One region of the Enterovibrio sp. QJM3NY_24 genome, then DNA from elsewhere that is predicted to be linked to it. Evidence: predicted binding sites of a transcription regulator. Region 1 holds the regulator's gene; each other region holds the start of a gene.

Region 1 (8,236 bases):
AGAAAAGAGCCTGTTCGCCACCGCCGATGCAAATGGCAAAGTGGAAGGTCAACTGCTGCCGGCTTCTGAAGTTGATGTCGTTGGCGAAGAAGGCGACATGCTGAAAGTGCGCATTCAAGGTTGGATCGAAACCAACGGTAAAGGCCGCGTCATGACCGAGTACATGGGTAAACGTGTATTCAAAGCGACCATTCGTGGTGACGTGAAAACGACTGAAACCGTGATTTCAGAAGAAGTTGATGCAGCAACCAATATTGCTTGGAAGCAAGTTGCGGTGAATGCCTACATCACCAAAGACGGCATGTTAGAGAGCATTGATCCTGTTTGGGACTATGCATCTGAAATGTACTCCTCTTCTTGTAACTCTTGCCACGCAGCACCTGCACCAGGCCACTTCACAGCGAATGGCTGGATTTCGAGCCTGAAAGCGATGAGCGCGTATTACCGCTTGAGCAAAACCGAAGAGCGTACTCTGCTGAAATATCTGCAGAACCACGGTAGCGACACCGGCGGTGCTGGCGCGCACTAATCGGTAAGGACTGTCCGCGAACAAGTCCGCAATCAAGAACAAATAATGGACAGGTGTTTTGACACCTGTCCAACCAACTTTTAAAGAATAAGGATTCCTACATGGCGACTGAAAAACTACAAGGCATTACCCGCCGTCGTTTTCTCTCTGGCATGTTAACCGCCAGTGCGGGTGCTGTTATCGGCGGTAGCCTATTAGCACCGCGTTCAGCAATGGCCGCAACTGACGTAAAAACCACGTTCACTGGCGACGTGATACACGGTTCTCACTGGGGTGCATTCCGCGCCAAAGTAGAAAACGGCATCTGGATTGACACCGTGCCGTTTGAGCACGACCCACACCCAACCGCAATGCTTAACGCGGTTCGCGAAGTGGTCTACAACCCTTCTCGCGTGAAGTACCCAATGGTACGCATCGATTGGCTGAAGCACGGCTGGAAATCAGACACGACACAACGCGGTGAAAACCGTTTCGTCCGTGTGCCATGGTCTCAGGCTCTTGATTTCTTCCATCACGAGCTTGAGCGTGTTCAGAACACCTATGGCCCTAGCGCACTGTACGCCGGTAATACTGGTTGGCAATCAGTCGGTAAACTGAACGTTGCGGGTACCATGATGCACCGTGGTATTGGTCTGCATGGCTCCTTCCTAGCGAAAATGGGTGACTACTCAACGGGTTCTGCGCAAGTTGTTCTACCTTACGTTGCTGGCGCAATGGAAGTTTACGAGCAGCAAACATCGTGGCCTGTCGTTCTGGAAAACGCGAAAACTATCGTGATCTGGGGCAACGACCCGGTTAAGAACCTGCAAGTTGGCTGGCAGATCCCAGACCACAGCGTATACGGTTACTACCAGCAACTGGCTGAAAAAGTGAAAGCAGGCGAAATCAACGTTATCCACGTTGACCCTGTGAAAACCTCTTCATACAAGTACTTCGGTGGCAAGCAGATTGCGGTTAACCCACAAACTGACGTGCCTCTGATGTTAGCAATAGCGCACACCCTGTATACCGAGAAGCTGCACGATGAGCAGTTCTTGGCTGACTACACCACAGGTTTCGACAAGTTCCTTCCTTACCTATTGGGTGAGAAAGACGGCGTGGCGAAAACCCCAGAATGGGCAGAGAAAATCTGTGGCATTCAAGCTGATGAAATCCGCGAACTCGCGCGCATCATGGCAGGTGGTCGTACACAGATCATGGCGGGTTGGTGTTTGCAGCGCATGCAGCACGGTGAGCAATATGCATGGATGATCGTCGTTGTGTCGGCAATGCTGGGACAAATTGGTCTACCTGGTGGTGGTTTCGGTTTCGGCTGGCACTATAACGATGCAGGTACCGTGACTTCAGCTGGCCCGCTAATGTCTGGCTTCAACTCAGTAACAGGCGTTGAACCTATCCACAACGGTAGCTACAACGGTTACTCAAGTTTCATCCCGATTGCGCGCATTGTTGACTGCCTTGAAAACCCAGGCGATACCATTGATTTCAATGGCCAAAAAGTCAAATTCCCGCACATTAAGATGGCCATTTCTTGTGGTAGTAACCTGTTCCACCAGCACCAAGATCGTAACCGAATGATCAAGGCATGGCGTAACTTGGAAACCTACGTGTCTATTGACCATCAGTGGACTGCGAGCTGCCGTTTTGCTGATATCGTTCTGCCTGCAACGACAACTTACGAGCGTAACGACATCGAGTCATTCGGTAACCACTCGAACAAAGGCATTATTGCGATGAAACAAATCGTAGAGCCAATGTTTGAAGCGAAAGACGATTTCGATATCTTCCGCGAGCTGTGCACCCGTTTTGATCGCGAAGAAGCGTTCACCGGTGGCAAAACCAAAATGGAATGGATCGAAGAGATCTATAACGGTGCACGTCTGCAAGGCCGTGGTATTGGCGTTCGCATGCCAAACTTCGTTAAATTCTGGGAAGAAGAACAATTTATTGCCTTCCCTCAAGGTACCGAGTGGGTTCGTCACCAAGCATTCCGTAATGAACCTGATCTTGAGCCACTGGGCACAGCATCAGGTCTGATCGAGATCTACTGTAAGACAATCGCAGACATGGGTTACGACGACTGTCAGGGTCACCCTATGTGGTTCGAAAAAGTAGAGCGTAGCCATGGCGGTCCTAAGTCAAAGCGCTACCCGCTGCACATGCAAAGCTGTCACCCTAACTACCGTCTGCACTCGCAATTGTGTTCGTCAGACGCGTTCCGTGACACTTACGCAGTCGCGGGTCGTGAGCCTTGCTACATCAACGCTGCTGACGCAAAAGCACGTGGCATTGTTTCTGGTGATGTGGTTCGTGTATTCAACGAACGTGGTCAGGTCCTTGCGGGCGCAGTCGTGACTGACGACTATAAAGCTGGCGTATGTCGTATTGAAGAAGGTGCTTGGTATGCGCCACTTGAAGGCGGCAAGCCGGGTACACTTTGTACTTACGGCGATCCAAACGTACTGACTGTAGACATCGGCACCTCTAAGTTAGCGCAAGCAACCTCTGCGCATACAGCACTGGTTGAGATTGAGAAGTACACTGGTGAAGCACCTGCAGTAACAGGCTTCAACGGCCCAATCAACGTTGACGGCGTTAACCCACTGTTCCCGGCGATGGATATCGCATAAGAGACAGTATGAAGAAAAGGGCAGCTTAGCTGCCCTTTTTTGCTCTATGTTAGATAGACTTAAAGTGCTTTTTTTCAACTAACGGAATGACAATGCAAGAATTTATTGCCATTAACGAACAACGTGCAGAATTTTACTGGTGGATGTCTTCCCTTTTCGCCAGTGAATTAACGCAAGATGATTTGAATAATTACCACGGCAGCAACATGGATAACTATTTTTCCGCGTTAGCCATGACCGAGGAATTGAAAGCACCGATCGTTGAATTTCGCAACGCGCTTGCCGCGCTAAAGCTCCGCGAAGATGCACAACTCGAGCTAGCCGCTGATTTCTGTGGTTTATTCCTCAGTACACCAAAAACAGGCGCATTGCCTTATGCGTCTATTTATATTGGTGAAACCGGTCTGTTGAACGATAAGCCCGCGCAAGAGATGGGTCAATGGATGGAAAAGTACGGCATTGCTCAACGTAAAGATTTCAATGAACCGTTTGACCATCTTGCGGTTGTGCTTGATTTCATAGGGAACTTGGTCATTCTTGCCAACAAGGAAACCGAAGAAGACCAACAAGAATCCATGATGCAAGAACAGCAAATATTTTTGGAAACCATGGTCATGCCGTGGCTAGGTAGTTTCCAAAAATCGCTAAACCAGTTTGATCAATTCGGTTTTTATAAAGCCGCTGGTGCATTGCTCACTGCATTTATCACACTGGATCTTTTGTTCCTTAAAGGCGAATAAAAAGGTGCCTATCTATACCCAAACAAATTCTCGCTAAACAAGCATTTTGAAGTGTTTGGTTATGATAAATGAAGCCGGGCAAGCCCGGTTTTTTCTTTTTTTGAGCTTGGAAAACAGAAAAAACCCGCTATTTCGCAAGCTTGATACGCATCAAGCTTACGCGAGTCGCTTCAATTGAATAATTGCGGGCGCGGTCATGAGCCAGTAAACTGTGAACGCAAGCGATTGGCATTGAGAAATTTCTGTAACATTACAAACGCCTCGTCATAGTGCCGCCGCAGCGTTCCCCCCTTCTCCCACACTTGATGGAAAGCAAGTTGCTGGCAGTGTCGATGAAACCTCGACGACAAGGGGATGAGAGTCCGTCTCTCCGCCTATAGAAAGAACGAATCCATTACGCCGCTTAGCATAGCGGCGTAAACATGTTGAGCAGCCACTATTTCTCAAGCTGCTAATGAAAACGATAAGAAGATTACCCAATGGCAACAATTAAAGATGTCGCACGCATGGCTGGTGTATCTACGACAACCGTTTCACACGTGATCAATAAAACACGCTTTGTCGCAGAAAACACAACCAAGAAAGTATGGGCCGCAGTCGACGACTTAAACTATGCACCGAGTGCAGTTGCGCGCAGCTTGAAATGTAACTCAACGCGCACGATTGGCATGCTGGTCACCAAATCTACCAATCCGTTCTTTGCGGAAGTTGTACATGGGGTAGAAGAATACTGCTACAAAGAAGGCTACACGCTTATCTTGTGTAACACCGAAGGTAACTTAGCGAAGCAACGCGACTACCTGCGCATGTTGGCAGAAAAACGCGTAGATGGCCTGTTGGTGATGTGTTCTGACTTGAATGAAGAACTTCTTATTCTATTAGAGAAAAAGAAAGATCTGCCGATGGTTGTGATGGATTGGGGCACGCAACATGTCAACACCGACTGCATTCAAGACAATGCCGAACTCGGTGGCTATATCGCGACCAAGTACTTTGTAGACAACGGCCATACCAAAATCGGCTGTATTTCAGGTCAGTTAGATAAACTCACCTGTCAGACGCGCTTGGCAGGCTTTAGAACTGCGTTGGCAGAAGCTGGCATTGAAGAAAATCCGAACTGGATTGTAGAAGCCGATTTTGAGTGTGACTCCGCAGTTGAAGCGGCAAAAGCATTATTGGCCCAAGAAGACCGCCCAACGGCTGTTTTTTGCTTTAATGACATCATGGCACTGGCTGCAATCAGTACCTTCCGTCAGGCCGGGTTAGACATTCCTAACGACATTTCTGTTATTGGCTACGATAACATTGATCTAGCCGCATTTTTCTCACCACCGTTGACGACAATTCATCAGCCGAAAAATCGACTGGGTAAAACTGCAATCAAACTGTTATTGGAACGTCTCGCCAATAAAGAGAACGAACAGCAGATTTTTGTTATGCAACCAGAGCTCATCATTCGCAGTTCGGTGAAAAATATCAACGCCGAGTAAAATACGCGCTCTCGCGGTACTTCTCTAAAAGCCCGACCACTTTTTGCGGTTGGGCTTTTTTTATTAACTGGCAAGTTTTCCGACTGACTCAACCTCATTATTGCGACTCACCTCTTAAAGGGTAAATTGCCTAGTTTTCTAGTGCTACCCTTAAACCCAGCTATAAAGTAGTCATCTTGGTCAAAAATACTTCAATTACAAAGACAACCGGATATTATCAATCACATCAATAAGATTCTATCTGAACCAAGATCACACTTTATGAGACCAGCAATAACGACAAAATGATGCGATTCAGTTAAGCTAAAACCCGTCAAGAAAAAGGCAAACCATCGCGAAAGCGTGGGACGCAAAGCTTCCGGCCTCACAACACTGATTTTATGTGTTGGTGGTAGCGGAGCTACCGATGACGTTAGCATTCACATACCGGATATTTCTGGTTCGTTGACAATTCTCTGAATTAGCTTTGCTACGTTGCTCCTTGACCATTCATCCAGGAACGTATTGATTGAGAATTAGTCACATGGATAAACCAACGCTAAAAAACACACTGAAGTTCTTCGAATGCCTTGGCAAAATCAAATCCCGCTCTATGTTTGGTGGGTTTGGTGTATTTTGCGATGAGACGATGTTCGCACTGGTTGTTAATGATCAGCTTCACCTTCGTGCTGGTCAAACGAATGAAGCTGAATTCAAACATCTGGCGATGAGCCCTTACGTCTACAAAAAACGCGGCTTCCCTGTTGTGACTAAATACTATGCTGTGCCTGAAAATTGGTGGGTAAAATCTGACGAGTTAATGGCCTATGCCACGACAGCACTCACCATTGCCAGAGACGATCAGCAAGAAAAAAAGACGGCGGCGCCAACGCGTATCAAAGATCTGCCAAACTTGCGACTCGCCACAGAGCGAATGCTAAAAAAAGCAGGTATCGATTCTGTCGAACAGTTGCAAACACAGGGCGCCGTGAGAGCTTATCGAGCTTTGCAGAAATCACACCAAGACACGCTTAGCCTTGAGCTACTTTGGGCACTGGAAGGCGCGATAGAAGGTAAACACTGGTCAGTGATTACGCCTCAACGCCGTGACGAACTTTTGCAAACCTTGCACCAGTAACGCCTCAAAACCCAGCTTTCATCCAGTCAGTACAACACTCCTTTTTGAGATTGTTCTGACTGGTCTAGATATCCATTTTCTCAGTTTTAATTGTCACCAGTACCCTATCAACGCCAACCTAATCGCACTCCATACTGTATTCACACTCAAAACATGACACTTCCTACTGCATTTTTACGACAATAAGGCTCACTAAACCGAAAATAACATCATGTTCCATTGCTTATTGGCTGCGGGACAAGCTATGTTTTCAGTCAAAAATACTCTCATTTCTTCAGATCTGTATTAAACCGCCAAAAAACCTCAAGAACACCATTAATGTGACACATGTCACATTGATGACAACAAATGCACTCAGTTGATTATCAATTGTTCGAAATTTGAACTAAGCCAAAAAGACAAGATAGATGAATGGCAACAATGAGATGCATTACAGCAAGCCGTTTCCCGATCAAATAGACAGAATATTTCGAGACCATTTTCGCAAATGGCCTAGACGATTCAAGTGGGCAGTGTTTTTTTGCTTCTTATTGCCGATCTCGTTTTATGCAGCCCTTGAACAGGGTATGTTTGCCCCTTCATTTTTAACGATTTTGGTCATTGTCTTCTTTGGCATTAACGCGACCGTTGTTATATGGGGTTTAAAAATGAACAGTTTCGCGCAGCGATATTGGCACAGGAACTACCATATCGGCGGTGCAACTACCCTAGCCATTGTTCCTTTGTCTTTGCTTATTGTTCAGTATTCTAAGTACTGCCTCTAGTTTATGGCTTCTCTGCGTCTTTCAGGCTGTCGTGACGACCATTCTTTAAACCAACGATAAGTCACCGCTATAACTCGAAAATTCAACCAACATGCATTCGTTGTCGTCATGCCCATTCCTAACGTTAAATCATTAATATTCATCAAATTACCGTACACTCCCTTCTAGACGAGCAGCCTAAAAATGCCCCGAGCATCGAAAAATTTGAGGAAGCATGTAATTAATTTCTCTGCCCTCAGGTCTTTATCACCAAGCAAAAATACGGAACGGTCGGAAACTTATGCGTCACGTGTTGTCGATTGTCGCAAGAACATTGTCGGGTCACAGAGTCGGTAAATAATTGTATTAATTCATTGAGATAATACGTTTTTTCTCAATCCAGTTTTAAACTTTTGCCATAGTTAACACAGTGACTAATTTCACAGGGTACGAACATTCCTGACGGTGTTGAACAACGTTATTACGAAAGGATTTCAAATGAACAAACAGAAGTTGAGCATTATCTTTGTCATTGCAGCCATATTTGTAACTTGGTTTGCTTTTGATCTGGGTGCACTTTTTACACTCGACAATGCCAAAGCTCAGCATGAAGCATTGAAAGACTCCATTTCACAGAATTTCCTCACCGCCAGTTTGGTTTACTTCCTGGTGTATATCACCATGACTGCCCTTTCTCTGCCCGGTGCCGCAATCGCAACACTACTCGGTGCGGCTTTGTTTGGGTTTTGGTGGGCATTACTGCTGGTTTCTTTTGCCAGCTCAATTGGCGCAACACTCGCGTTTTTGGTTAGCCGTTTCTTATTGAAGGACTCTATTCAAAACAAGTTTGGCAACAAGCTTTCGACCATTAACGAAGGCATCAAAAATGATGGTCCTTTCTACTTGCTGACACTTCGTTTAATTCCTGTCTTTCCGTTTTTCATTATCAACCTGCTGATGGGCTTAACGCCAATCCGCACGCTAACG
Region 2 (8,236 bases), 1.3 Mb from region 1:
GTGTGGATCAGGACAAGAGCCTGTTCAAGATGATCAAGAACACCTACGAGCATAACAACGACTATGTGTTATCTGCGTACAAAGATAACGCTGCTGTTATGGAAGGCTCAAGCGTAGGACGTTTTTTCCCGAACCCTGAATCACGTCAGTATGATTACCATCAGGAAGCGACACATATTCTGATGAAGGTGGAAACACATAACCACCCAACCGCTATTTCACCTTGGCCTGGCGCAGCGACGGGGTCAGGTGGTGAAATTCGCGATGAAGGCGCTACTGGTATCGGTGGTAAGCCAAAAGCAGGCTTGGTCGGTTTCTCCGTGTCCAACTTGCGTATCCCAGGTTTTGAACAACCTTGGGAAACAGATTTCGGCAAGCCTAGCCGTATCGTGAATGCGTTGGACATTATGCTAGAAGGCCCATTAGGTGGCGCGGCATTTAACAACGAATTTGGTCGTCCTAACCTATTGGGCTATTTCCGCACCTACGAAGAAAAAGTCACCTCGCACAACGGTGAAGAAGTCCGTGGTTACCACAAGCCGATCATGATTGCCGGTGGTATGGGTAACATTCGCGATGGGCATGTTCAGAAAAAAGAAATTCCAGTCGGCGCCAAGCTTATTGTACTTGGTGGCCCCGCCATGAACATTGGTTTGGGTGGTGGTGCAGCGTCTTCAATGGCCTCTGGCCAGTCAGCGGAAGATCTGGATTTTGCTTCTGTGCAGCGTGAAAACCCAGAAATGGAACGTCGTTGTCAGGAAGTGATTGACCGTTGTTGGCAGTTGGGTGACGACAACCCAATTGCGTTTATCCATGATGTGGGTGCGGGCGGTATTTCTAATGCCTTGCCTGAGCTTGTGGATGATGGCGAGCGTGGTGGTAAATTCCAATTGCGTAACGTGCCAAACGACGAGCCGGGCATGAGCCCGTTAGAAATTTGGTGTAACGAATCACAAGAACGTTATGTGATGGCGATAGCGCCAGAAAACATGGGCGTATTTGATGCGATTTGTCAGCGTGAACGTGCGCCATATGCGGTTGTCGGTGAAGCCACCGAAGCGCGTCATCTTGAGCTGGAAGACAGCCATTTCGATAATACGCCAATTGATATGCCGTTGGATGTGTTGCTGGGCAAACCCCCTAAAATGCACCGTGACGTGCAAACACAAAAAGTGGAAGGCAAAGCGATTGAACGTGCAGGCATCTCTGTCGAAGAAGCGTCACAGCGCGTACTGCGCTTGCCTTCGGTTGCAGAGAAAACCTTCCTGATCACCATTGGTGATCGCACGGTCACAGGTTTGGTTGCACGTGACCAGATGGTTGGCCCATGGCAGGTACCTGTGGCGAACTGTGCTGTCACGGCAGCAAGTTACGACACCTACCATGGTGAAGCCATGTCGATGGGTGAGCGTACGCCAGTGGCCTTGCTTGATTTCGCCGCTTCTGCACGCTTGGCGGTCGCGGAAGCGCTGACCAATATCGCGTGTGCGGATATTGGCGATTTGAAACGCATTAATCTGTCTGCAAACTGGATGGCTGCAGCAGGTCACCCGGGCGAAGACGCGGGTCTTTATGAAGCCGTGAAAGCGATTGGTGAAGAGCTGTGTCCCGCGCTTGATTTGACGATTCCAGTCGGTAAAGACTCCATGTCGATGAAGACCCGTTGGGAACAAGATGGTGAGCAGAAAGAAAATACCTCTCCATTGTCACTGGTGATCACAGCCTTTGGCCGTGTGAACGATGTGCGTAAAACGGTGACGCCACAGCTCCGCACAGATAAAGGTGACAGTGCACTGGTGCTGGTTGATCTTGGTCAGGGTCAAAACCGCCTTGGTGCTACGGCACTGGCGCAAGTTTACAAACAACTGGGTGACAAGCCTGCTGACGTTGATAGCCCGGAGCTGCTAAAAGGCTTCTTCCTTGCCATGCAATCTTTGGTGCGTGACGAGAAGCTGTTGGCTTACCATGATCGCGGTGATGGTGGCTTGTATGTCACCTTGACGGAGATGGCGTTTGCGGGCCACACCGGCGTGGAAGTAGACATCAATACCTTGTCTGCCAATGAAGAGTGTGATGACGAACTGGCTGCATTGTTCAACGAAGAGTTGGGCGCAGTCGTTCAAGTCCGCACGGATGAATTAGATTCCGTGCTTTCAACGCTGTCTGCGCATGGTTTGGAAAATTGCACTCACGTTATTGGTACGGTTATCGAAGACGATACGGTGCGTATTTGGAACGGTGATGCACTGTTGCTAGAACAAAATCGTACGGAACTTCGCGCTGTATGGGCGGAAACTACGTACCAGATGCAAGCAATGCGTGACAACCCAACGTGCGCACAACAAGAATTTGATGCCAAGAAAGACGTGACCGACCCAGGTTTGTCTGCGGCACTGACGTTTGATGTGAAAGAAGACATTGCCGCGCCGTTTATTGCGACAGGCGCACGTCCTCAAATGGCGATTTTACGTGAGCAAGGCGTTAACTCTCATGTCGAAATGGCCGCCGCGTTTGACCGTGCAGGTTTTGATGCCAAAGACGTTCACATGAGCGATATTCTTGGCGGCAAGGTGTCATTGGACGGCTTTAACGGACTGGTTGCCTGTGGCGGTTTCTCGTACGGTGACGTGCTGGGCGCGGGTGAAGGTTGGGCGAAGTCGATTTTGTTCAACGATGATGCACGCGACCAATTCGCGCGCTTCTTCCAACGCGGTGATTCTTTCTCGCTGGGCGTATGTAATGGTTGTCAGATGCTGTCTAACTTGCATGAGCTGATCCCAGGTGCGGATTTGTGGCCACGTTTTGTTCGCAACGAATCTGAGCGCTTTGAAGCGCGATTCAGTCTGGTAGAAGTGCAGGAAAACCCATCTTTGTTCCTTGGTGGCATGGCCGGTTCTCGTATGCCGATTGCCGTTTCTCACGGTGAAGGTCGTGTGGAAGTGCGTGATGCCCAGCATCTTGCTGCTATTGAGCAATCAGGCACCATTGCACTGCGTTATTTGGATAACTTCGGTAAAGTGACGGAAAGCTACCCATCAAACCCGAATGGTTCGCCAAACGGTATCACAGGGTTAACCACCACTGACGGTCGTGTAACGATCATGATGCCTCACCCAGAGCGAGTGTTCCGTACCGTCGCTAACTCTTGGCACCCAGACAACTGGGGTGAAGACAGTGCATGGATGCGTATGTTCCGCAACGCACGTGTGACTTTGGGTTAGCAGTATCCAACGAGCAAAATATGCAAAACTTGTGACACAAGCCGCTACCTTCGGGTGGCGGCTTTTTTATCTGATTGCGTCCAGTATTGGCGAGAGGGTAAAGTGTTTCGGCAAAACATGGAGAGAAGAGCAATGGATAGTGCAATCAACTTAACGCTAATTCCGACAGGGCAAGCCCCTGACACCCTTCAAGCCCGTTTTCCTTCTTTGTTGTCATTGGTGGTTCCGTCAAACGACTTGGAGTTACCCATGCTGGTGGCAGAGAAAGACGGTGTGCCTGTTGCTGTGGCCGTGTTACAGCATGAAAAGCGCCACAACGGCATCATGGTAAGTGATGCGACTATTACGCTTCTTGAAGTGGACGAGGCTTCTCGCCTTCAGGGTATTGGTAAGGCGCTGTTGAATGCATTAGAAGCGTACGCCGCGACCGTGACTCATGAATTAAAAGTGGACTGTGGCGCTGTGATTGGTCGTAAGCCAATGCAGGCATTGTTAGCCCATTCTGGTTATCAACCGCCATTTGCTTGTGAAGAAGCCAAAACCACACAATGGAAGAAATCACTGGTTTAACCCACTCATTTTTTTGTGAAAGCTGCGCGAAGCCTTCGCAGTGGGGTTACAATTAATACATTGGCGCTAACGCTTGGCTAACGCTTAAAGCGGGTATTTAAAGGGAATGCGAAATGAAAAAAATTGAAGCGATTATTAAACCGTTCAAACTGGACGATGTACGTGAAGCATTGGCGGAAGTCGGCATCACGGGTATGACCGTCTCGGAAGTAAAAGGTTTTGGTCGTCAAAAAGGCCACACTGAGCTGTATCGTGGTGCTGAATACATGGTGGATTTTCTGCCAAAAGTGAAATTAGAAATCGTTGTATCGGATGATGCAGCAGATCGGTGCGTCGACACCATTGTTGAAACCGCACAAACGGGCAAGATTGGCGACGGTAAAATCTTTGTCACTGAAGTGGAGCGCGTGGTGCGTATCCGTACCGGTGAAGAAGACGAAGAAGCGATTTAATCTACTTCTGTACTTCTGTACTTCTGTACTTCTGTACCTTTGCGCGTTAGCGCAATGCTCGCGAGACAAACAAAAAGACCGCCAGCTTGGCGGTCTTTTCTATTCTAGGCCTATTTGAGGCCGTTCAGTCAATAGCACACGACGTAGCGATCAGGCCTGTGGTTCATGGTGAGCACAAGGTTCAGCACAACCGCGCCCAGCACCGAACAGGCCAGCAGCCACGGCGAAACAAAGAAGAATGATGCTAATAGAATGCCGAGATCAATGGCCATTTGTACATTACCGGCACGAATGCCGAATTTATCCTGACAAATAAGCGCCAGAACATTGAACCCGCCCAAGCTCGCATTGTGACGAAAGATCATCAGCATGCCGACACCCATCAATAGCCCACCAATCAAGCCGCAATAGAGCGGTGACAGCCAGCCGATGGTAAATACATGAGAGATATGATCAACAATCAGCGAGACCATACCGCCCGCGAACACACTGCGTAAGGCGAATTGAGTGCCAAATCGTCGCCAGCCCATGATGTAAAAAGGGATGTTGAATAAAAAGTACAGCGTACCAAAAGACAGATCGACGAATTGCGTAACAAGCAGGGCAAGACCTGTTGTTCCACCTGTGAGTAGCCCTGCTTGCTGAAGAAAGTACACACCTTGGGCGACAAGAAAAGTGCCAGACAAAATGGCGATCATATCTTCAATGGTGGTATGTTTGGGCTGTGGGATCAACGTTTCAACTCCTTAGAAAACGGCTAATTCACGTGTCGTGAATGAATGCGAAAATGACGCAACGACATGCAAAATAAATCAAAAAGCAGGGCATCTTAAAGACTATGCAATACGTAGAAAAGAGGGCGGGCAAATTTGGCGCTTCACAAGTGTCAGCGCCTTGTTACGCAGTGTAAAGATCAAAGGTTTACACACGGTTGTTTTGGTCAAAATGAATTCAATTCATGACTAGAATGAAAAATGACCATGTTTGTTGATACAAAAAAAATGTGATTGCTACTACCTGTTGCGCAACAAATTTTGTAGAATCGCAGCGATAGGATGGTCATGACGAAAACGTTTGCGTCTACGCGGATACTGACGTTGTTGAATTGACAGTCATCTATCCATTGTGAGGTATTAACCAGGTTGACCTGATGCTTTGTTTCAACGAGTCATTCGGTCAGCTTGGTTACATTCGTTAGCCTAGGGAACAATCTGAGTCAGGAGATACAGATGCTAAAGCGTGACATGAATATTGCTGATTACGATCCGGAACTATTTACCGCGATCCAAGAAGAGACAGCACGTCAGGAAGAGCACATTGAGCTCATCGCGTCAGAAAACTACACCAGTCCTCGTGTTATGGAAGCGCAGGGTTCCCAGCTAACCAACAAGTACGCAGAAGGCTACCCAGGCAAGCGTTACTACGGCGGTTGTGAATATGTAGACAAAGCAGAAGCATTGGCGATTGATCGTGCTTGTGAGTTGTTTGGCGCAGAATACGCAAACGTACAGCCACACTCGGGTTCTCAAGCAAACAGCGCTGTGTACATGGCTCTGCTGAACCCAGGCGATACGGTTCTGGGCATGAGCTTGGCACACGGCGGTCACTTGACTCACGGTTCACCAGTAAACTTCTCTGGTAAGCACTACAATGTGATCCCTTACGGTATCGACGAAGCGGGTCAAATCAACTACGACGAAATGGAAGCGCTGGCGCTTGAGCACAAACCTAAGATGATCATCGGTGGTTTTTCTGCTTACTCACAAATCGTAGATTGGGCGCGTATGCGTGAAATCGCGGACAAGGCGGGTGCTTACCTGTTTGTTGATATGGCACACGTTGCAGGTTTGATCGCAGCTGACGCCTACCCAACACCCATCCCACACGCACATGTTGTGACCACCACCACGCACAAAACGTTGGCCGGTCCTCGCGGCGGTCTTATCCTGTCTAACGCAGGCGAAGACATGTACAAGAAGCTGAACTCAGCAGTATTCCCTGGTGGTCAGGGTGGCCCATTGATGCATGTTATCGCAGCAAAAGCGGTCGCATTCAAAGAAGCGATGGAGCCTGAGTTCAAAGCGTATCAACATCGTGTTGTTGCTAATGCAAAAGCCATGGTTGGTCAGTTCCAAGAGCGCGGTTATAAAATCGTCTCTAACAGCACTGAAAACCACCTGCTATTGGTTGACCTCATTGACAAAGACATCACCGGTAAAGAAGCCGACGCTGCTTTGGGTGCTGCGAACATTACTGTGAACAAAAACAGTGTGCCTAACGACCCACGTAGCCCGTTTGTGACTTCTGGTATCCGTGTTGGTACGCCTGCGATCACGCGTCGTGGCTTTACAGAAAGTGATGCTAAAGAATTGGCAAACTGGATGTGTGATGTGTTGGATAACATCAACGATCAGCAAGTGATTGAAGCGACAAAAGCGAAAGTGTTGGAAATCTGCAAACGCCTTCCTGTTTACGCGTAAGTTATGACTGATTGAAAAAGCACCTTCGGGTGCTTTTTTTGTGCCCGAAATTCCTTTAACACCGCTTACCCTTGCGATTAAATCGGGTACACTGTTGGTTAATTGTTTGAGGAGGCGAGATGCACTGTCCATTTTGTGGTGCGAATGACACCAAAGTCATTGATTCACGATTGGTCGCAGACGGCCATCAGGTGCGTCGCCGTCGTCAGTGTTTGGCGTGTAGCGAACGTTATACGACGTTTGAAACAGCAGAACTGGTGATGCCGCGTATCATCAAAACCAATGGCAATAGAGAACCTTTTGACGAAGATAAGCTGCGCGGTGGTATTCAGCGAGCACTTGAAAAACGTCCTGTCAGCACGGACGATATCGAAAAGGCCATCAACACCATAAAATCCACGATTCGAGCCACCGGTGAACGCGAAGTGTCGTCAACCATGGTAGGAAATTTGGTTATGGAGGCGCTGAAAGAGCTCGATAAAGTGGCTTATATCCGTTTTGCGTCTGTGTACCATAGCTTTGAAGACATCAGAGACTTCGGCGAAGAAATTGCTCGTCTGGAAAAGTAAGCGATCACATGTTTTCTATTTTTGATTCAGACATGATGTTGCGCGCCATTGATTTGGCGAAACGCGGCATCTTTACCACTGCACCGAACCCCAATGTTGGCTGTGTGATCACGCAAGATGATGACATTGTTGGTGACGGCTTTCATTTTCGCGCTGGCGAGCCGCACGCTGAAGTGCATGCTTTGCGCAGCGCAGGTGAAAAAGCAAAAGGCGCGACAGCCTATGTCACGCTGGAGCCCTGCTCGCACCATGGCAGAACGCCGCCATGTGCCGACGCATTAATTGCTGCTGGTGTCAGCCGAGTGGTTTGCGCCATGGTTGACCCCAATCCGAAAGTCGCAGAGCGTGGTGTTCAGCGCATGCGAGACGCTGGCATTCAAGTCGATGTTGGTTTGATGCAAATGCAAGCTGAAGCGCTGAATGCGGGTTTCATCAAGATGATGAAAACAGGATTGCCGTATGTACAGCTAAAGCTGGCGGCGAGCCTTGACGGTCGAACGGCATTGTCAAACGGCAAGAGCCAATGGATCACCGGACCCGAAGCGCGAGCCGATGTGCAGGTTTTTCGCGCACAATCAGGTGCTGTGCTTTCGACTAGTCAGACAGTACTGGATGACAATCCTTCCCTGAATGTTCGTTGGGCGCAACTGCCGAAGGGCATTCAAGCTGACTATGATCTCGGTTCGTTGCGTCAACCTGTACGCGTTATTCTCGATACGCATGGCAAGATTAAACCGGACGCGCATTTGTTCACCCTTGAGGGTGAGATCATTATTTTGACGGCGTCGACTGACGTGTCGTATCCGCATGAAAATGTTGATGTGATTTGTGTTCCCAAAGATGAACATGGGCTGGATTTGAATGTCGCATTGCGAGCGCTTGCCGCAAAAGGGATTAATCATCTTTGGGTGGAAGCGGGTGCTACATTGGCGGGTAGCCTGCTC
Region 3 (8,236 bases), 1.3 Mb from region 1:
GAACAAGTATTCAGTCATTCTTGCTGAACAAGCACCCTGTGGTTGCTTAGGTATTAGTCGCGTAACGACTGAGTGCAATCTCTTCCTTGCTCTTGTTGATTTTTCCTGCGCAAAGTTTAGTCCGATTACTATTAGCCGAAACGATGAAGATTGAATGACAGTTCATGTAATTTATACATTGGCGATATTCTTCCGATAATCTGCGGATAGTATCGCCATTCATTAGCGTCTATTTGATTAAAACTCGCATGATCTGACACTATCGATGTGTGATCTGTTGCTTATTTTGCAGCCTAATATAGATCTTTGTCACATTTACGGGGGCATGAAAGCGAGAAATATCGTTCTAGGGCACCAAGGTGATTTTTTACTCGGCTACTAAAGCAACTTGTATTTACTAAATACTGATAAGTTTGATGATTTTTAAATTTATTGGAGTTTAATATCGCTTAAAATCCAAATACAGAACATGTAACTTATGCTTTCGGGAGTTGTATTGATAAATATTCTTTTAGGGGTAGATCGCTGATCGGATCCCATAAACACCTCGATCAGACGATCTTGATAGGATCCAGCGAGAGGCTGTTCTGTTAGATCTCAGCGTTAAGTTAGAATAGCGCGTAAAACGAATACAGAAAATATGGGCGTATAAAAGTGCGACTTGGACAGCTAAGGGGAATGATGTATGGAAAATAACTGCCCAGAGTGTGGTGTGGTAATGCGTTGGGAACAGGGCACGTATCACTGTGGACCTTGCGATAAAGTCTTTATAAAACAGGGGTATTGTCAAACTTGCGACGTGCAATTAGAAAAGCTGCAGGCGTGTGGTGCGACAAATTATTTCTGCAATCAGTGCAATGAGTTGAAGTCTCGCTCGAGCGCGAGAATTGTATTTGAGACACAAAAAACGGCGTCGCAATGACACCGTTCTAGACGTGCTTTGACGCGATCCTAGATCACTGTGGATTGGATCTCGCCGCTCGATAATACTGTGGTGATCTGATCGCCGGATTTCACGTCACTGTCAGACCGGATCACTTTGTTATTCTTGCCTCGAGTGATCGAATATCCTCGAGCCAGTGTGGCGAGCGGGCTGACTGCGTCCAAGGTTTCCATTTTCAGGGCTAATTCATGCTGATGTTGGCGTAACTGACGGTGCATGGCGTCAGTTAAACGCTGCTGTGTGTATCCTAATTGCGTGCTGAGTCCTGGCAGTTGGTTCGCTGGCGAGAAACGCTCTAAACGCTGACTCGCTCTATCTAGGCGCTGCGCATCAGTTTGCAGTTTGGTTCGCATGGATTGGTAGAGACGACGTTCGAGCTCGTCAAACTGCTGTGCTTGCTGTTGCAGACGAGCTTGGGGGTGTTGCATTGCCAATCGGTGTTGCAGGCGTGTGAGGCGCTCCTGGCTACGTGATAGGTGTCGACTGAACACATGTGCCAGCCGATCGCTGCGTTGCGAAAACTGTTGGGCTCGTACTGAGGTATCTCTGCTCACCAATTCAGCCGCAGCAGAAGGCGTGGGTGCGCGCATGTCCGCAACAAAGTCGGCGATGGTTACATCGACCTCATGACCCACGGCACTGACAATAGGAATGCTGCTTGCAGCAATGGTGCGCGCCACTATTTCTTCGTTGAAACACCATAAGTCCTCTAACGAACCGCCACCGCGTCCCACAATAAGCACATCACACTCGTCACGACTGTTGGCTCGGCCAATCGCTTGCGCTATTTGGATCGCCGCGTCTTTTCCCTGAACTTGAGTAGGGTATATCACCACGGGCAGACTTGGGTCCCGGCGCTTTAATACATGTAAAATATCGTGAAGGGCAGCGCCAGTTTTTGAGGTGATGATCCCGACGCGTCTTGGCTGTTCGGGTAATGTTTTTTTGGTACTGGCTGCAAACAGACCTTCCGCCGCCAGTTGCATTTTCAGCTTCTCAAATTGCTGCTGAAGCATGCCATCTCCTTCCGGCTGCATGCTTTCAACAATGATTTGGTAGTCGCCGCGCGGTTCATACAAGGACAATCTGGCGCGAACCAGTACTTGATTGCCGTTGGCTGGCTTAAAGGTCACACGGCGATTGTTGCCTTTGAACATGGCACATTTCACCTGAGCACGGCTGTCTTTGAGGGTGAAATACCAGTGGCCAGACACAGGAACAGTAAGATTTGATACTTCGCCAACCAGCCAGACGATGCCCATTTCGTTCTCGAGTAGAAGACGAACTTCGGCGTTCAAACGAGAGACGGTGAAAATGTTTTCGTTAGGGCTTGTCATCACCAGTTAGCCTTAAATATCAGCGGGTTTTCGTCATGGTACTGGGGCAAAAAATGAATGCCAAACGTTTTCGTTAAAATCTATAGCCAAACGTTTGCGTCATCAGTATAATGCTGCGGCAATATTTAGTCCCCCGTATTTACTTTTGGCGTGAGATATTGCAATGTTACGAATAGCTAAAGAAGCACTAACTTTTGATGATGTATTGCTGGTCCCAGCACATTCCACAGTTCTTCCAAACACTGCCGACTTACGTACTCAACTGACGAAAACTATTTCTCTGAATATCCCTCTGATCTCAGCGGCGATGGACACAGTGACAGAAGCCCGTCTCGCGATTGCGTTAGCTCAAGAAGGCGGTATCGGATTCATCCACAAAAACATGACTATCGAACAACAAGCAGAACAAGTTCGCTTGGTGAAAATTTTCGAAGCAGGTGTGGTCTCCAACCCAGTCACTGTTACCCCAAATCAAACCATTGCAGATGTGAAAATGCTGACTGAGCGTAATGGCTTTGCAGGTTTCCCTGTGGTGACTGAGAGCAATGAGCTTGTTGGTATCATTACTGGCCGTGATGTTCGCTTTGTTATCGACCTTAGCCTGAAAGTGGCTGATGTGATGACACCAAAAGATCGTCTGGCAACAGTGAAAGAAGGCGCAAGCCCTGAAGAAGTGCAAAAGCTGATGCAACAATTCCGTGTTGAGAAAGTGTTGGTTGTGAATGATGACCACCATCTCAGCGGTATGATCACAGCAAAAGATTTCCAAAAAGCAGAACGCAAACCCAACGCGTGTAAAGACGAAAAAGGCCGTCTACGTGTAGGTGCAGCTGTTGGCGCGGGTGCTGGCAACGAAGAACGCGTTGCGGCACTGGTTGAAGCCGGTGTTGACGTGTTGCTTATCGATTCTTCTCACGGTCATTCTGAAGGTGTTCTTCAGCGTATTCGTGAAACACGTGCGGCATTCCCTGATCTGCAAATCATTGGCGGTAACGTCGCAACCGGTTCTGGTGCAAAAGCGCTGATCGAAGCGGGCGTCAACGCAGTAAAAGTCGGTATCGGCCCGGGTTCAATTTGTACTACGCGCATCGTGACCGGTGTGGGTGTGCCACAAATAACTGCGATTTCTGACGCAGTTGAAGTGGCTGACCAATACGGCATCCCTGTCGTTGCTGACGGCGGTATTCGTTTCTCTGGTGACATGTGTAAGGCGATTGTCGCTGGCGCATCGTGTGTAATGGTTGGCTCAATGCTAGCGGGTACTGAAGAGTCTCCGGGTGAAGTTGAGCTGTATCAAGGCCGCTCTTACAAGTCTTACCGTGGCATGGGTTCATTGGGTGCCATGTCTAAAGGGTCATCTGACCGCTACTTCCAGACAGATAACGCTGCCGACAAGCTTGTACCTGAAGGCATTGAAGGCCGCGTGGCTTACAAAGGCCGTCTGAAAGAAATTATTCACCAGCAAATGGGTGGTTTGCGCTCGTGCATGGGCCTAACGGGTTCTGCAACGGTTGATGCTCTGCGCACAAAAGCAGAATTCGTTCGCATCACAGGTGCAGGCATGACTGAATCGCACGCACATGATGTGACGATCACGAAAGAAGCGCCAAACTACCGTACTGGGCAGTAATCTTTTTTTACAAATACCAAGGGGCGTTGCCCCTTGAATCGCTGACATTTTGAGACAAGCTGAAATGACTAAAAATATTCACGACCAACGTATTCTGATCCTCGACTTCGGCTCACAGTACACGCAGCTTATTGCGCGTCGTATCCGTGAAATCGGTGTGTATTGCGAATTGTGGGGCTGGGACGTCGATGAGCAGGATATTCGTGACTTCAACCCAGATGGCATCATCCTTTCTGGTGGCCCTGAAAGTGTGACGGAAGCGGGTTCTCCTCGTGCACCGGAATATGTGTTCACCGCTGGTGTGCCTGTTTTGGGTGTGTGCTACGGCATGCAAACCATGTCCGCGCAACTTGGCGGTAAAGTTTCAGGATCAACGGAACGCGAATTCGGCTACGCAAAAGTCACTCTCGACAATGCGGGTAGCCTGTTTGAAGGTATCGAAGATTCTATCAACGAAGAAGGCTTAGGCATTCTTGATGTATGGATGAGCCACGGTGACAAAGTGGTCGAGATCCCAGCTGACTTCGTGAAAGTGGCGTCAACCGATACTTGCCCATTCGCGGCAATGGCCAATGAAGAGAAGCGTTTCTATGGTGTGCAATTCCACCCAGAAGTGACACATACTCGTCAAGGTCACCGCATGCTTGAGCGTTTCGTTCTCGACATTTGTGGTTGTGAGCGTCTTTGGACGTCAGCATCGATCATTGAAAACGCCATTGAAAGCATCAAAGAGCAAGTGGGTGATGACGAAGTGATCCTAGGCCTGTCAGGCGGTGTGGATTCTTCTGTTGTTGCTATGCTTATTCACCGCGCGATCGGTGACAAGTTAACGTGCGTATTTGTTGATAATGGTCTGCTACGTCTTAATGAAGGCGAGCAAGTTATGGACATGTTTGGCGATCATTTCGGATTGAACATCGTTCATGTGAAAGCGGAGCAACGCTTCCTTTCTGCACTTGAAGGCATTGCTGATCCAGAAGCTAAGCGTAAGAAAATTGGCCACGTGTTTATTGATGTATTCGATGAAGAATCGAAGAAGTTGGACAACGCGAAGTGGTTGGCGCAAGGCACTATCTACCCTGACGTGATCGAATCTGCCGCATCGAAGACGGGTAAAGCACACGTGATCAAATCTCACCATAACGTTGGCGGTCTGCCAGACGACATGGAAATGGGATTGGTTGAGCCGCTTAAAGAGCTGTTCAAGGATGAAGTGCGTAAGATTGGTCTTGAGCTTGGCCTGCCTTACAACATGCTTTACCGCCACCCGTTCCCAGGTCCAGGCCTTGGTGTTCGCGTGTTGGGTGAAGTGAAAAAAGAGTACTGTGATTTGCTACGTCGTGCTGATGCTATCTTCATTGAGGAATTGCATAACGCAGACTTGTATAACAAAGTGTCTCAAGCCTTCACGGTATTCCTACCAGTGCGCTCAGTGGGCGTAATGGGCGATGGCCGTAAATACGATTGGGTTGTTTCTCTGCGTGCTGTTGAAACCATCGATTTCATGACCGCGCATTGGGCACACCTGCCTTACGATTTCTTGGGTAAGGTATCAAACCGTATCATCAATGAAGTCGACGGCATCAGCCGTGTGGTTTATGACATTTCTGGTAAGCCACCTGCAACGATCGAGTGGGAATAATTCCTCTCTGATTAAAAGATGAAAGAGAAAGACGAAAGGCACGCATTGCGTGCCTTTTTTGTGTCTAACTTTCTGTCATGCGCTCTCAATACCGTGACGCTGCGTGCCCTAACCTTGCCTAATACTCTTTCTTTCGTTCTGAAGTAACGATTTCTTTGGAATTGTTGCCGCTCAGGATTCACCTTGTATCCATTGTGTTTATTTGTTGTGTGAATATTGAATCAATCTTCTTTTTTTGTGAGTTAAATTGATATTTACCCCTGCCAAAAAAGAATTAAGTATGTATTTTATGCTGCTGAATAATGATGACGTCGTCTGAATCGAAAGATTCAGAATACACGATGCAAACACACACAATTAACCATGGAGCTTTACATGAGTAACCATGCTATGGACAACATTCCAGACGCGCCGATGAGCGCAATGGACAAGTTTCTCAATGGGATTGAGAAAGCAGGGAACAAAATCCCTGATCCAGCATTACTGTTCTTTTACGGGTTATTAATCGTATGGGGTCTGTCTGCCGTTCTTTCTCAGGTTGATTTTGGCCTGATACACCCAATCTCCGGCCAGACTGTAGAAATTAATAACTTGTTGACTGGCACTGCGCTAGCTAACTTCCTCGCTAACATGGTCACCACCTTCACTAGCTTTGCCCCTATGGGTATCGTGCTGGTGGCGATGTTGGGTGTTGGTGTTGCGGATGCTTCAGGTTTTATCACCACCGGCCTGAAGAAAATGCTGAACGTGACACCGAAGAAATTGCTGACGCCAGCATTGATCTTGGTGGCTATCGTTTCGCACACCGCAGCAGATGCGGGCTACGTTCTGGTTATCCCGCTGGGTGGCATCATCTTCCACGCGGCAGGTCGCCATCCTCTTGTGGGTATTGCGGCGGCATTTGCTGGTGTATCAGGCGGTTTCTCTGCGAACTTCATTCCTTCTGGTATCGACCCGCTTCTTGCTGGCTTTACTCAATCAGCGGCGCAAGTACTTGATAAAGATTACTTGGTAAACCCACTGGCAAACATTTACTTCACCGGCTTATCTTCGATTTTGATCGTGGCAATCGGTTGGTATGTGACTGAAAAAATCATCGAGCCGCGTCTAAGCAAATTGCCTATTGATGACGATGCCGAGAAAGCCCCTGATCTGGGTAGCTTCACCGACATTGAAAGCAAGGCGTTCAATCGCGCAAGCTTTGCAATGCTGGCGGGTATTGCGTTGCTAATTTTTGCGCTTATTCCTGAAACATCAGCACTGCGTTCACCAGAAGGCGAGTTAACTGCATTCTCTGCGCCGTTGATGAAGTCAATTGTACCGCTGATCTTTATTCTTTTCGTCATTCCTGGTGTGGTATATGGCCGCGTAGCAGGGACGTTCAAGAAGCAAGGCGATATCATTGTGGCAATGAGCCAGACCATGTCTACCATGGGTAGCTACTTGGTCATGTCATTCTTCTGTGCGCAGTTCCTTGCCGCATTCAGCCAATCAAACATTGGTACATTGTTGGCGTTAGAAGGCGCAGAGCTTCTAAAAGCACTTAACATGCCAGGTCAAATGACAATTATTGGCATGATCTTACTGACGGCGTGTGTGAACTTGTTGATTGGTTCTGCTTCTGCGAAGTGGGCGTTGATTGGTCCAATCCTTGTGCCGATGTTGATGGCATTGGGTATTTCCCCTGAGCTTTCACAAGCAGGTTATCGTGTCGGTGACTCTGTCTCTAACATCATTTCTCCGTTGATGGTCTTCTTCCCATTAGTGGTGGTTTACTGTCAGCGTTACGTGAAGAACACTGGTATTGGTACCTTGGCTTCAATGATGATGCCTTACTCGATTGCTATGTTGATCGGCTGGAGTCTTTTCTTGCTGGCATACTGGGCATTGGGTATTCCATTGGGTATTCAAGCACCGTACACCTATCAGTTGTAGCCGAGTGAGCAATAAGCGACTTCGCTTTTTCTGATTGGTATGACGTTATATGCGGCAGTTTTCGTCAGGGAATAGACCGCAATGTTGATGGTGTTGGTTAACTTCAACATTCCACTGGGCTTCTAATGAATACCGTTAGTTGCCCCGTCAGATAAAAAAACCGGCCTCGGCCGGTTTTTTGTTTTTAAATGCTAGCTAGATATTCAGCCTTTGAGGTGCTGTGCGTGAAAGCGAAGATGATCATCAATGAAACTGGCAATAAAGTAATAGCTGTGGTCATAACCTTCCTGCATGCGAAGCTCTAACGGGTAACCCGCTTCTTCGGCTGCTTGCAGCAGATGACCCGGTTTTAACTGATCATGCAAAAACTGATCGCCATCCCCTTGGTCAACCAACATTGGCACGTGTTTCTCCGCTGTTTTGATCAGAGCGCATGCATCATATTCCAGCCACGTCGACGTATCGTCACCTAAATAATTGGTAAAGGCTTTCTGTCCCCAAGGCACGACTGATGGATTAACGATAGGGCTGAATGCAGATACCGAGCGATAGGCATCACTGTTTTTCAGTGCAATGGTTAGTGCCCCATGTCCGCCCATACTGTGGCCTGAGATAGCTTTCACGTCGCTGACAGGGAAATGGCCTTCAATCACCGCAGGCAGTTCTTTCACCACGTAATCGTACATGTAGTAATAACGATTCCACGGTGCTTCGGTAGCGTTTAAATAAAACCCAGCGCCGACGCCAAA
Region 4 (8,236 bases), 1.5 Mb from region 1:
GGATGCACCGGACAATTATACCGTGCGCAAAGGCGATACCCTTTGGGACATTGCTGGCCTTTATTTGGAAAACCCTTGGCAGTGGCCTCATTTGTGGCAACAAAACCCAGCAATTGAGAACCCTCACCTTATCTATCCAGGGGATGCACTGAGATTGTCATGGGATGAAGGACGACCCGCATTGTCTCTTGCAACGGGTGAACGGCTCACCAAGCAATTGCCGATTAGCTCTGCGTCACAGTCCGTGCTTAAACAGTTTCTGACGTTTGATACGCTGATTGGCGAGGCTGAGTTTGGTCTGGCACCTCGAGTCTTGGGGAGTCAGGATGGTTGGAGTTACATTTCTAAGCGAACTCCTTTCTTTATTGATGCATCCGTTGAGTCTGAAAACTGGTTCATTTACCGACCAGTGACAACATTTGAGCGTACTGAAAATGATCAAATGTTGAAGATGATAAGCCTTAAGAAGGTTGCTGAAGCCAAGTTAGTCAGAGTACATGACGATATTTCTGAACTTAAGCTGGTGAAGCAATCTCAAGAAGTCAGACCTAACGACATTCTTTTACCGGCACTGGGTGTAAAAACGGGCAGTGTTTTTCATCCCCAAACGGCACCGAGTGGATTGGAAGGTAATTTGATCGGTCATCTTTATGGCAGTAAGTATGTAGGCCTTCGTCAAATCGTGGTGGTTGATCGGGGTGCAGAGGACGGCGTGAAAGCGGGACATGCGTTATCTGTTCAGCAACCTGGTGCTGTGCTGAAAGGGGTAAAAGGCGACATGCGTTATGAAAGCGACATTGATAGTGCCGCTGCCCCTGTGTTGACACAACTGCCGGATCAGCGTGCGGGGATGTTGCTGGTCATAAAAAGCTATCCACACTTTAGCTTGGCAATGGTCGTTGATGCTACTCAGCCACTTTCTGCACCTATGTTTGTGACGTCAGCGGAAGGCTAAAATGGATGCATCGCTTGAGTCTTGGTTGCGGCTTGCTGCTGTGCCAAGACTTGGCGGCAATGCCGTCAGTAAAATCATTTGTAAGTACCCGCCAGAAAAACTTGTTGAACTTGAAGATATACACTTAGCGGCACTGGGCTTTAAACCCGCGCAAATTAAAGCGCTTCGTTACCCTGATATGTCAGTCATCGACAAATGCATGACATGGTGTTCTCTACCGAATAGAGACATTATCAGCCTCACTGATCCGCGTTATCCTTATCTTCTCAAGCAAATCTCCGGTGCACCGCCTCTTTTGTTTGTGGAGGGGAATCCTGACGTTTTATCTTTACCCCAGATAGCTATCGTTGGAAGCCGAGATGCTAGCGCAGAAGGGCTATCGCTTGCGCATGCATTTGCTCAGTCGCTGGCCGAGCATGATGTGGTGGTAACCAGTGGTTTGGCGCTCGGGATTGATGGTAGAGCGCATCGCGGTGCGCTTGATGCAGGAGGGCGAACCATCGCGGTATTAGGCTCTGGGCTTGAAAAGGTGTACCCTTCCCCCCATCGTGATCTTGCTAAAGATGTCACGTCAAACGGTGCCTTGGTGTCAGAGTTGTGGCCATGGTCACCGCCAAAACCTGCATTTTTTCCGAGAAGAAATCGGATTATCAGCGGTCTTTCTACAGGTGTACTTGTTGTTGAAGCTGCACTGAAAAGTGGCTCATTGATCACCGCACGCCTTGCACTTGAGCAAGGGCGCGACGTTTTTGCGCTACCAGGTTCAATACACAATCCTCATGCTAAAGGCAGTAACGGGCTTATTAAGCAGGGCGCATTTTTAGTGGAATCTGTTGATGAGATTTTAGAGCAGGTGGGCGCGCTAGCGGGTTGTGCAATTAACCACCAGTTAGACGTGGCACAGGCTCAAGTTTTACAAGAAGAATTGCCATTTCCTGAACTGTTGGCTAACGTAGGAAATGAAGCAAGGTGTGTCGATGTGCTTGCAGAGATCTGCGATCAACCCGTTCACGAAATCATGATGAAGTTGTTAGAACTAGAGCTACTGGGGCTTGTATCCGCAGTACCCGGTGGCTATGTCAGAGCGAGGAGGGGATAGCCATGATGGACATCTTAATGTACCTGTTTGAAACTTACATCCATAGTGATGTCGAGTTGCTGGTAGATCAGGACGAATTGGCTGATGAACTCTCCAGAGCAGGGTTTCATCAGGACGATATATATAAAGCGCTGAACTGGCTGGAGAAACTGGCGCTATTGCAAGACGCCGACAAGACCCCTTATTTAACGGGGAGTGCGTTGACCTCGGTTCGTATCTTTACGCCAAAAGAAATGGATCGTCTGGATACTGAAAGCCGCGGATTCTTGATATTTCTGGAACAAATCAGCGTGCTGAGTCCAGAAACCCGTGAGATGGTCATTGATCGTGTGATGGAATTGGAAACGCAGGAATTCGCATTAGATGACTTGAAATGGGTGATCTTGATGGTGCTGTTCAACGTGCCAGGTAATGAGCGCGCGTATGATCAGATGGAAGACCTGCTGTATAGCACAGCAGAAGACGAGTACCTTCACTAAGGCTACTCTCCTATAAGTTTTTGAGGCTAATCTGTTTTGGCTGGAAAAATTGATGAATCGCTTTTCAGTGCGCATGAACATGCACTGGAGCAAGAAGAACGCTGCCCACAATGTGGCAGCGTTCTTGTTATTAGGCACAGTAAACGTGGACCGTTTAAAGCATGCTCTGCGCACCCTGACTGTGACTTTACTGAATCACTAAACCACAATGATGGCCATGTGGTGAAGGCGCTCGGGTTGCCGTGCCCTGAATGTAGCAGTGAACTCGTGTTGCGTCAGGGGCGTTTTGGCATGTTCATCGGCTGCTCATCGTATCCGGTGTGTCAGCATATTGAGAAGCGTGATCAGGCACCTGAAGGTGGTGATGGGATAGATGTAGCGTGCCCAGAGTGTAAAACGGGTGCTTTGCATGAGAAGAAGTCGCGCTTTGGAAAAGTCTTTTATGCCTGTGATGGCTACCCAAAGTGCAAGTTCGCTGTCAACCTTAAGCCCATTAAAGGCGTATGCGAGATTTGCGGTTACCCGTTGTTGCTCGAGAAGACATTGGCGGCGGGAGCGTTTAAGGTTTGTGCCAGCAAGAAATGCCAGCAAAAGCAAGGTTAGCTTTTGTGCTAGCTTTCAGTGAAATAAAAGCCGCATTTGCGGCTTTTATTTTATTTGCTTAGCGAAGATGCGGCATCTTTTAATGCTGGGAATTCATTTTCTGCCAGCAGTGATGTTAGATCCTTCAATATGATACTCAGCTCGGCGGTTGTGTCTGCACAGACATTGATGTGACCGATTTTACGTCCCGGACGTGGTACTTTGTCGTACCAATGCACATGTGCAATACGCATAACTTCGTCCGGTACTGTCACCTCACCAACGATGTTGATCATGGCTGTGGGGCGAATGCGGGCAGCACTGCCGAGTGGCAAATTGCAAACCGCGCGCAGATGATTTTCAAACTGGCAAACTTCCGCGCCTTGTTGTGTCCAATGGCCTGAGTTGTGCACCCGTGGCGCAATTTCGTTTACCATCAATGTGCCGTTAACATCAAAGAACTCTATTGCTAACACGCCGACATAATCGAGAGCGTCTGACACGGCTTTAAACATGGCTTCGGCTTGAGTTTGCAACGCCTCGTTTTCACCCGCTGCAACGGAAACACTCAAAATACCATCGGTATGGATATTTTCTGTCAGCGGATACGCTTCAAGCTCACCGTTCGCGTTGCGAGCGCCAATCAATGACACTTCACGATCAAACGGTACGAACTCTTCAGCAATGACACACTGACGATCACCTTGATGAGATGCTTGCAAAAATACAGCGATATCTCTCCAAGTGGGCTCTATATCATCAAGGGATTTTAAGCGCCACTGGCCTTTACCATCGTAGCCATCAAGGGCGCTTTTCACGATCATTGGTACACCGATGGTGCTCAGGGCTGTATCAAAATCTTCACGGTTTTGGATGGTGTGATAACGTGCATTGTTGACGCCTGCTTTGTCGAGCAAAGCTTTTTCCTTGCGGCGATCACCACCGGTCAGAATCGCTTCTTCTCCAGGGGAGAACTTTCCGCTGGCCTGACAGATGCTAAGAATATCAGGCGCGATATGCTCGAACTCGGCAGTGATAATATCAGCGCCTGCAATCCCGTTTTCTAATCCATGACCCAGCACTTCGAGTGTGACAGGGTGAACCAGATTGCCACTTCGCACATCATACGCGCTAACTTTTAGATTTAGCGGGGCTCCCGCTAACGCCATCATTCGTGCCAGTTGCCCAGCACCTAGAACCAGCACATTCATGATTAACCTACCGACGGGTCAGGGTGAGCCAGAACCGTTTCTGTTTGGGTTTGGCGGAAGTTATCGATTTTGCTCATTAGGGCGTCATCGCTGGTTGCGAGAATTTGCGCGGCTAGAAGGCCTGCATTGGCTGCACCTGCATCACCAATTGCAAGGGTGCCAACCGCAACACCTTTTGGCATTTGTACGATAGAAAGCAGTGAGTCCATGCCTTTCAATGCTTTTGACTGAACGGGTACACCCAAAACAGGAAGACTGGTAAATGCAGCGGTCATACCAGGGAGGTGCGCTGCGCCGCCAGCACCGGCAATGATAACTTTTATGCCACGAGAAGCAGCATTGTTGGCATACTCTGCAAGCAGTTGAGGGGTTCGGTGGGCTGAAACCACCTTGGTTTCATACGCAACGCCGAAGTGATCCAGCATGTCTGCTGCGTTTTTCATGGTTGGCCAATCGGATTTTGAACCCATGATGATGCCGACTTTCATATCTGCTCCTGTAACTACCGTGTACTGCGAAGTGGAATTGCGCGTCATTATATCGGTAAAAATCCGCAAGGAAAACGTTTGCGTCTGTGCATTTCGCTACAAGCTTACTTGTTTAGGGTGGAATGAAAATTAACGAGTGTGTTTCGATGTGTGACAAAAATGTTGAGAATGACATTGGTAATTAGTCATAGTATGGCGAATTTCGAAATGCCTGATTAGGAGAGAAACCTTGGCGAATGTTGAACAGTGTGTCGCTGCATTGGCGCACGGTGAGGTGATAGCATACCCGACAGAAGGTGTATTTGGCGTTGGTTGCGACCCTGATAATGTACAAGCGGTACAAGCGTTGCTGTCGGTCAAAGAGCGAATTAAAGCTAAGGGCTTAATCTTAATCGCTGCGAACTTGGCGCAGTTAGACGGTTATATTAACCTCGATGCTTTGAGTGATAGTGTCAAAGCGGATGTGCTGGCCACTTGGCCAGGCCCTGTGACCTGGGTGATGCCTGCGGGCAAAAACATCACGGATTGGGTGACGGGCCAGTTTGACACTGTTGCCGTGCGTGTGTCTGATCACCCTGATGTTCAGGCATTGTGCGTTGCTTATGGAAAACCAATCACATCGACCAGTGCCAACTTGAGCGGTAAAGAGCCTTGTAGAACCGTTGAAGAGGTCGTTAACCAGCTTGGCGATCGCGTACCGTGTGTGTTGAATGGAATAATTGGTGGACGTGATAAGCCAACCGAGATCCGCGATGCGCGTTCTGGTAAGGTGCTACGTCAAGGCTGAATAAGTTAGTAATAAAGAAGGAATTAACGTGCCAAACCTCCCTCAGCAAGTAGATAAAGAAGCTGTAAAGCGCTTTTTACTGTCGCTTCAGGATTCTATCTGTGCTGCATTAGAGCAAGAAGATGGTGTTGCAATATTTCAGGAAGATGCATGGCAAAGAGAAGCTGGGGGCGGAGGTAAAAGTCGCGTATTGCGCGAGGGCGCTGTTTTTGAACAGGCGGGCGTGAATTTTTCGCATGTGTTCGGCGACAAGATGCCAGGATCCGCAACCGCACATCGTCCAGAACTTGCTGGTCGAAGCTTCGAAGCGATGGGGGTGTCTTTAGTTGTTCATCCAAACAACCCTCATGTACCGACGTCTCATGCTAACGTTCGTTTCTTTATTGCAGAAAAAGAGGGTGAAGACCCAGTATGGTGGTTTGGTGGTGGCTTTGACTTGACCCCATTCTATCCAGTTGAAGAGGATTGTGTTCACTGGCACCAAACCGCCAAAGTAATTTGTGCGCCATTTGGCGATGATGTTTATCAAGAACATAAGGCGTGGTGTGATCGCTACTTCTTCTTACCGCATCGCAACGAAACGCGCGGTGTAGGCGGCCTCTTTTTTGATGATCTTAATAGCTGGGGTTTTGATGCCTCGCTTAATTATATAGAAGCGGTGGGTCAAGGCTTCCTTGATGCCTATTTACCTATTGTCCAAAAACGTAAAGACACAGAATACGGAGAGCGAGAGCGACAGTTTCAGCTTTATCGTCGTGGTCGCTATGTTGAATTTAATCTTGTGTATGACCGTGGCACATTATTCGGTCTACAAAGTGGCGGACGTACTGAATCTATCTTAATGTCGATGCCACCTCTCGTCAGATGGCAATACGGTTTTGAGCCAGAAGTGGGCTCCGCAGAAGAAAAGCTCTATACCGAATATTTAACACCAAGGGACTGGTAAGCACGAATGGATAAGTACGTCGTTGTTGGTAATCCGATATCACACAGTAAATCCCCTTTTATACACACATTGTTTGCGCGCCAGACAGGTCAGCAGATGACGTACGAAATGTTTGAAGCACCTATTGGCGAATTTAACCAAGCTATAACGGCTTTTTTTGCCTCGGGCGGAAAGGGCTGCAATGTCACTGTGCCATTCAAAGAAGATGCTTTTGCTTTTGCAACCATGCTGACTGAGCGCGCTAAGCTAGCAGGCGCGGTAAATACCCTGAAAAAGCTCGACGACGGTGGCATCCTCGGTGACAACACTGATGGTGAAGGTTTGGTGCAAGACTTATTGAGTCATCATGTCCAGCTTGAAGGCACCAACATTTTATTGTTGGGAGCAGGCGGTGCGGCAAGAGGGGTGATATTGCCTTTGCTTAAGCATGATCCTGCCTCGTTGGTTGTCGCGAATCGCACAGCCAGTAAAGCATTAACCTTGTCTGAATTGTTTTCAGAACATGGGAATGTCTCAGCCAAGGCATTTGATGAGCTAGAAGGCTCAGCATTTGATGTCATCATCAATTCAACGTCCGCGAGCCTATCGGGTGACCATCCCAATATCCCTTCTTCTGTTATTGGTGAAAATACCACTGTCTATGACATGGTGTATGGTGCAGGTTTAACGAGCAGTAACCAATGGGCTAAGGCGCAAGGTGCATCTCGCGTTATTGATGGTTTGGGTATGTTGGTGGGACAAGCTGCCGAAAGTTTCACTATATGGCGAGGTCTTAGACCCGGAACGACTCAGGTATTAAGGGAGCTTCGCCGTAACTTGGCGGATTAGTGATGAATCAAAGTATTATTTTCGCCGATGATCAGCGCATAAGTGCTGATAGGCAGGCGGTGCATTTCGATGCTCAACAGTCTGGAGTTCTGATCCCTTGTTTCGTTGCTATTGCGGATCTGCAAAAGCAACATCAGGGTGAGTTAACATCAGAAAAAGCGATACTGGATGTTTTTAGTCAGTATCGCTTCGATTATGAAGACCTAGCGCAAGAGGCAATTGAAGCTGAAGACATCAATGAGCGCGGGGAGGTTTGGGTCAGTTAGCTTTCAGCTAAATACTCGTTCTTCGTTGCTACATAGTTGTCAGAGGATTTTTGCAAGAACGCTCGTTCTGCTTCTTTCAATGGGCGAGCTTGTTTCACTGGGCTACCGACATAAAGATATCCTGATTCGAGACGCTTCCCTGGTGGCACCAGACTGCCTGCTCCAATCATCACATTATCTTCGATGATGACGCCATCCAATACGATAGCACCCATTCCGACCAGTACATTGTTCCCAATCGTGCAACCATGCAGCATCACCTTATGACCAACAGTAACGTCATTACCAATAATGAGGGGGTAGCCTTCAGGGTTATCATTGTTCTTGTGGGTCACGTGTAATACCGAACCATCCTGAATATTGGTACGATCACCGAGACGAATGTGGTTAACGTCACCACGAGCTGCGACAAAAGGCCAGATACTTACATCATTACCTAAAGCTATGTCGCCAACTAAGACGGATGTTGGATCGATATAAACTCGTGCGCCAACCTGAGGGAAGATACCTTTATAGCTGCGAAGTATAGAAGTCATCATGATTTCCTGACGGGATATATGAATCTCAGACTATCTCGATGGCCGGAAGAGTGCAA

What was found. Region 1 encodes PurR, which represses purine synthesis genes. Its sites were predicted from a motif close to TNANGNAAACGTTTNCNTNA; they were not measured.
Region 2: glyA (serine hydroxymethyltransferase) is a predicted target of PurR. The motif match lies at 5,306-5,325, and genes of this name have one in related genera.
Region 3: guaB (IMP dehydrogenase) is a predicted target of PurR. The motif match lies at 2,363-2,382, and genes of this name have one in related genera.
Region 4: purE (5-(carboxyamino)imidazole ribonucleotide mutase) is a predicted target of PurR. The motif match lies at 4,881-4,900, and genes of this name have one in related genera.

The regions. Positions count from the first base shown of each region.
Region 1 is NZ_CM173519.1:2,054,641-2,062,876, forward strand. Features, by position in the region: gene torC (pentaheme c-type cytochrome TorC) at 1-529, shown strand, start outside; gene torA (trimethylamine-N-oxide reductase TorA) at 631-3,159, shown strand; gene torD (molecular chaperone TorD) at 3,252-3,899, shown strand; gene purR (HTH-type transcriptional repressor PurR) at 4,379-5,389, shown strand; cyclic di-GMP riboswitch class I at 5,703-5,797, shown strand; gene AC3CIC_RS09025 (TfoX/Sxy family DNA transformation protein) at 5,913-6,506, shown strand; gene lpdA (dihydrolipoyl dehydrogenase) at 7,748-8,236, shown strand, end outside.
Region 2 is NZ_CM173519.1:793,059-801,294, forward strand. Features, by position in the region: gene purL (phosphoribosylformylglycinamidine synthase) at 1-3,221, shown strand, start outside; gene AC3CIC_RS03380 (GNAT family N-acetyltransferase) at 3,354-3,791, shown strand; gene glnB (nitrogen regulatory protein P-II) at 3,905-4,243, shown strand; gene AC3CIC_RS03390 (DUF6198 family protein) at 4,372-4,941, opposite strand; gene glyA (serine hydroxymethyltransferase) at 5,473-6,723, shown strand; gene nrdR (transcriptional regulator NrdR) at 6,843-7,292, shown strand; gene ribD (bifunctional diaminohydroxyphosphoribosylaminopyrimidine deaminase/5-amino-6-(5-phosphoribosylamino)uracil reductase RibD) at 7,301-8,236, shown strand, end outside.
Region 3 is NZ_CM173519.1:778,877-787,112, forward strand. Features, by position in the region: gene AC3CIC_RS03320 (zinc ribbon domain-containing protein) at 686-922, shown strand; gene xseA (exodeoxyribonuclease VII large subunit) at 952-2,280, opposite strand; gene guaB (IMP dehydrogenase) at 2,444-3,910, shown strand; gene guaA (glutamine-hydrolyzing GMP synthase) at 3,975-5,552, shown strand; gene AC3CIC_RS03340 (AbgT family transporter) at 5,928-7,487, shown strand; gene fghA (S-formylglutathione hydrolase) at 7,691-8,236, opposite strand, start outside.
Region 4 is NZ_CM173519.1:3,561,238-3,569,473, reverse strand. Features, by position in the region: gene AC3CIC_RS16105 (LysM peptidoglycan-binding domain-containing protein) at 1-955, shown strand, start outside; gene dprA (DNA-processing protein DprA) at 957-2,054, shown strand; gene AC3CIC_RS16095 (DUF494 family protein) at 2,057-2,533, shown strand; gene AC3CIC_RS16090 (DNA topoisomerase family protein) at 2,570-3,136, shown strand; gene AC3CIC_RS16085 (5-(carboxyamino)imidazole ribonucleotide synthase) at 3,187-4,326, opposite strand; gene purE (5-(carboxyamino)imidazole ribonucleotide mutase) at 4,329-4,814, opposite strand; gene tsaC (L-threonylcarbamoyladenylate synthase type 1 TsaC) at 5,044-5,601, shown strand; gene hemF (oxygen-dependent coproporphyrinogen oxidase) at 5,630-6,547, shown strand; gene aroE (shikimate dehydrogenase) at 6,554-7,375, shown strand; gene AC3CIC_RS16060 (DUF1488 family protein) at 7,378-7,641, shown strand; gene AC3CIC_RS16055 (gamma carbonic anhydrase family protein) at 7,638-8,177, opposite strand.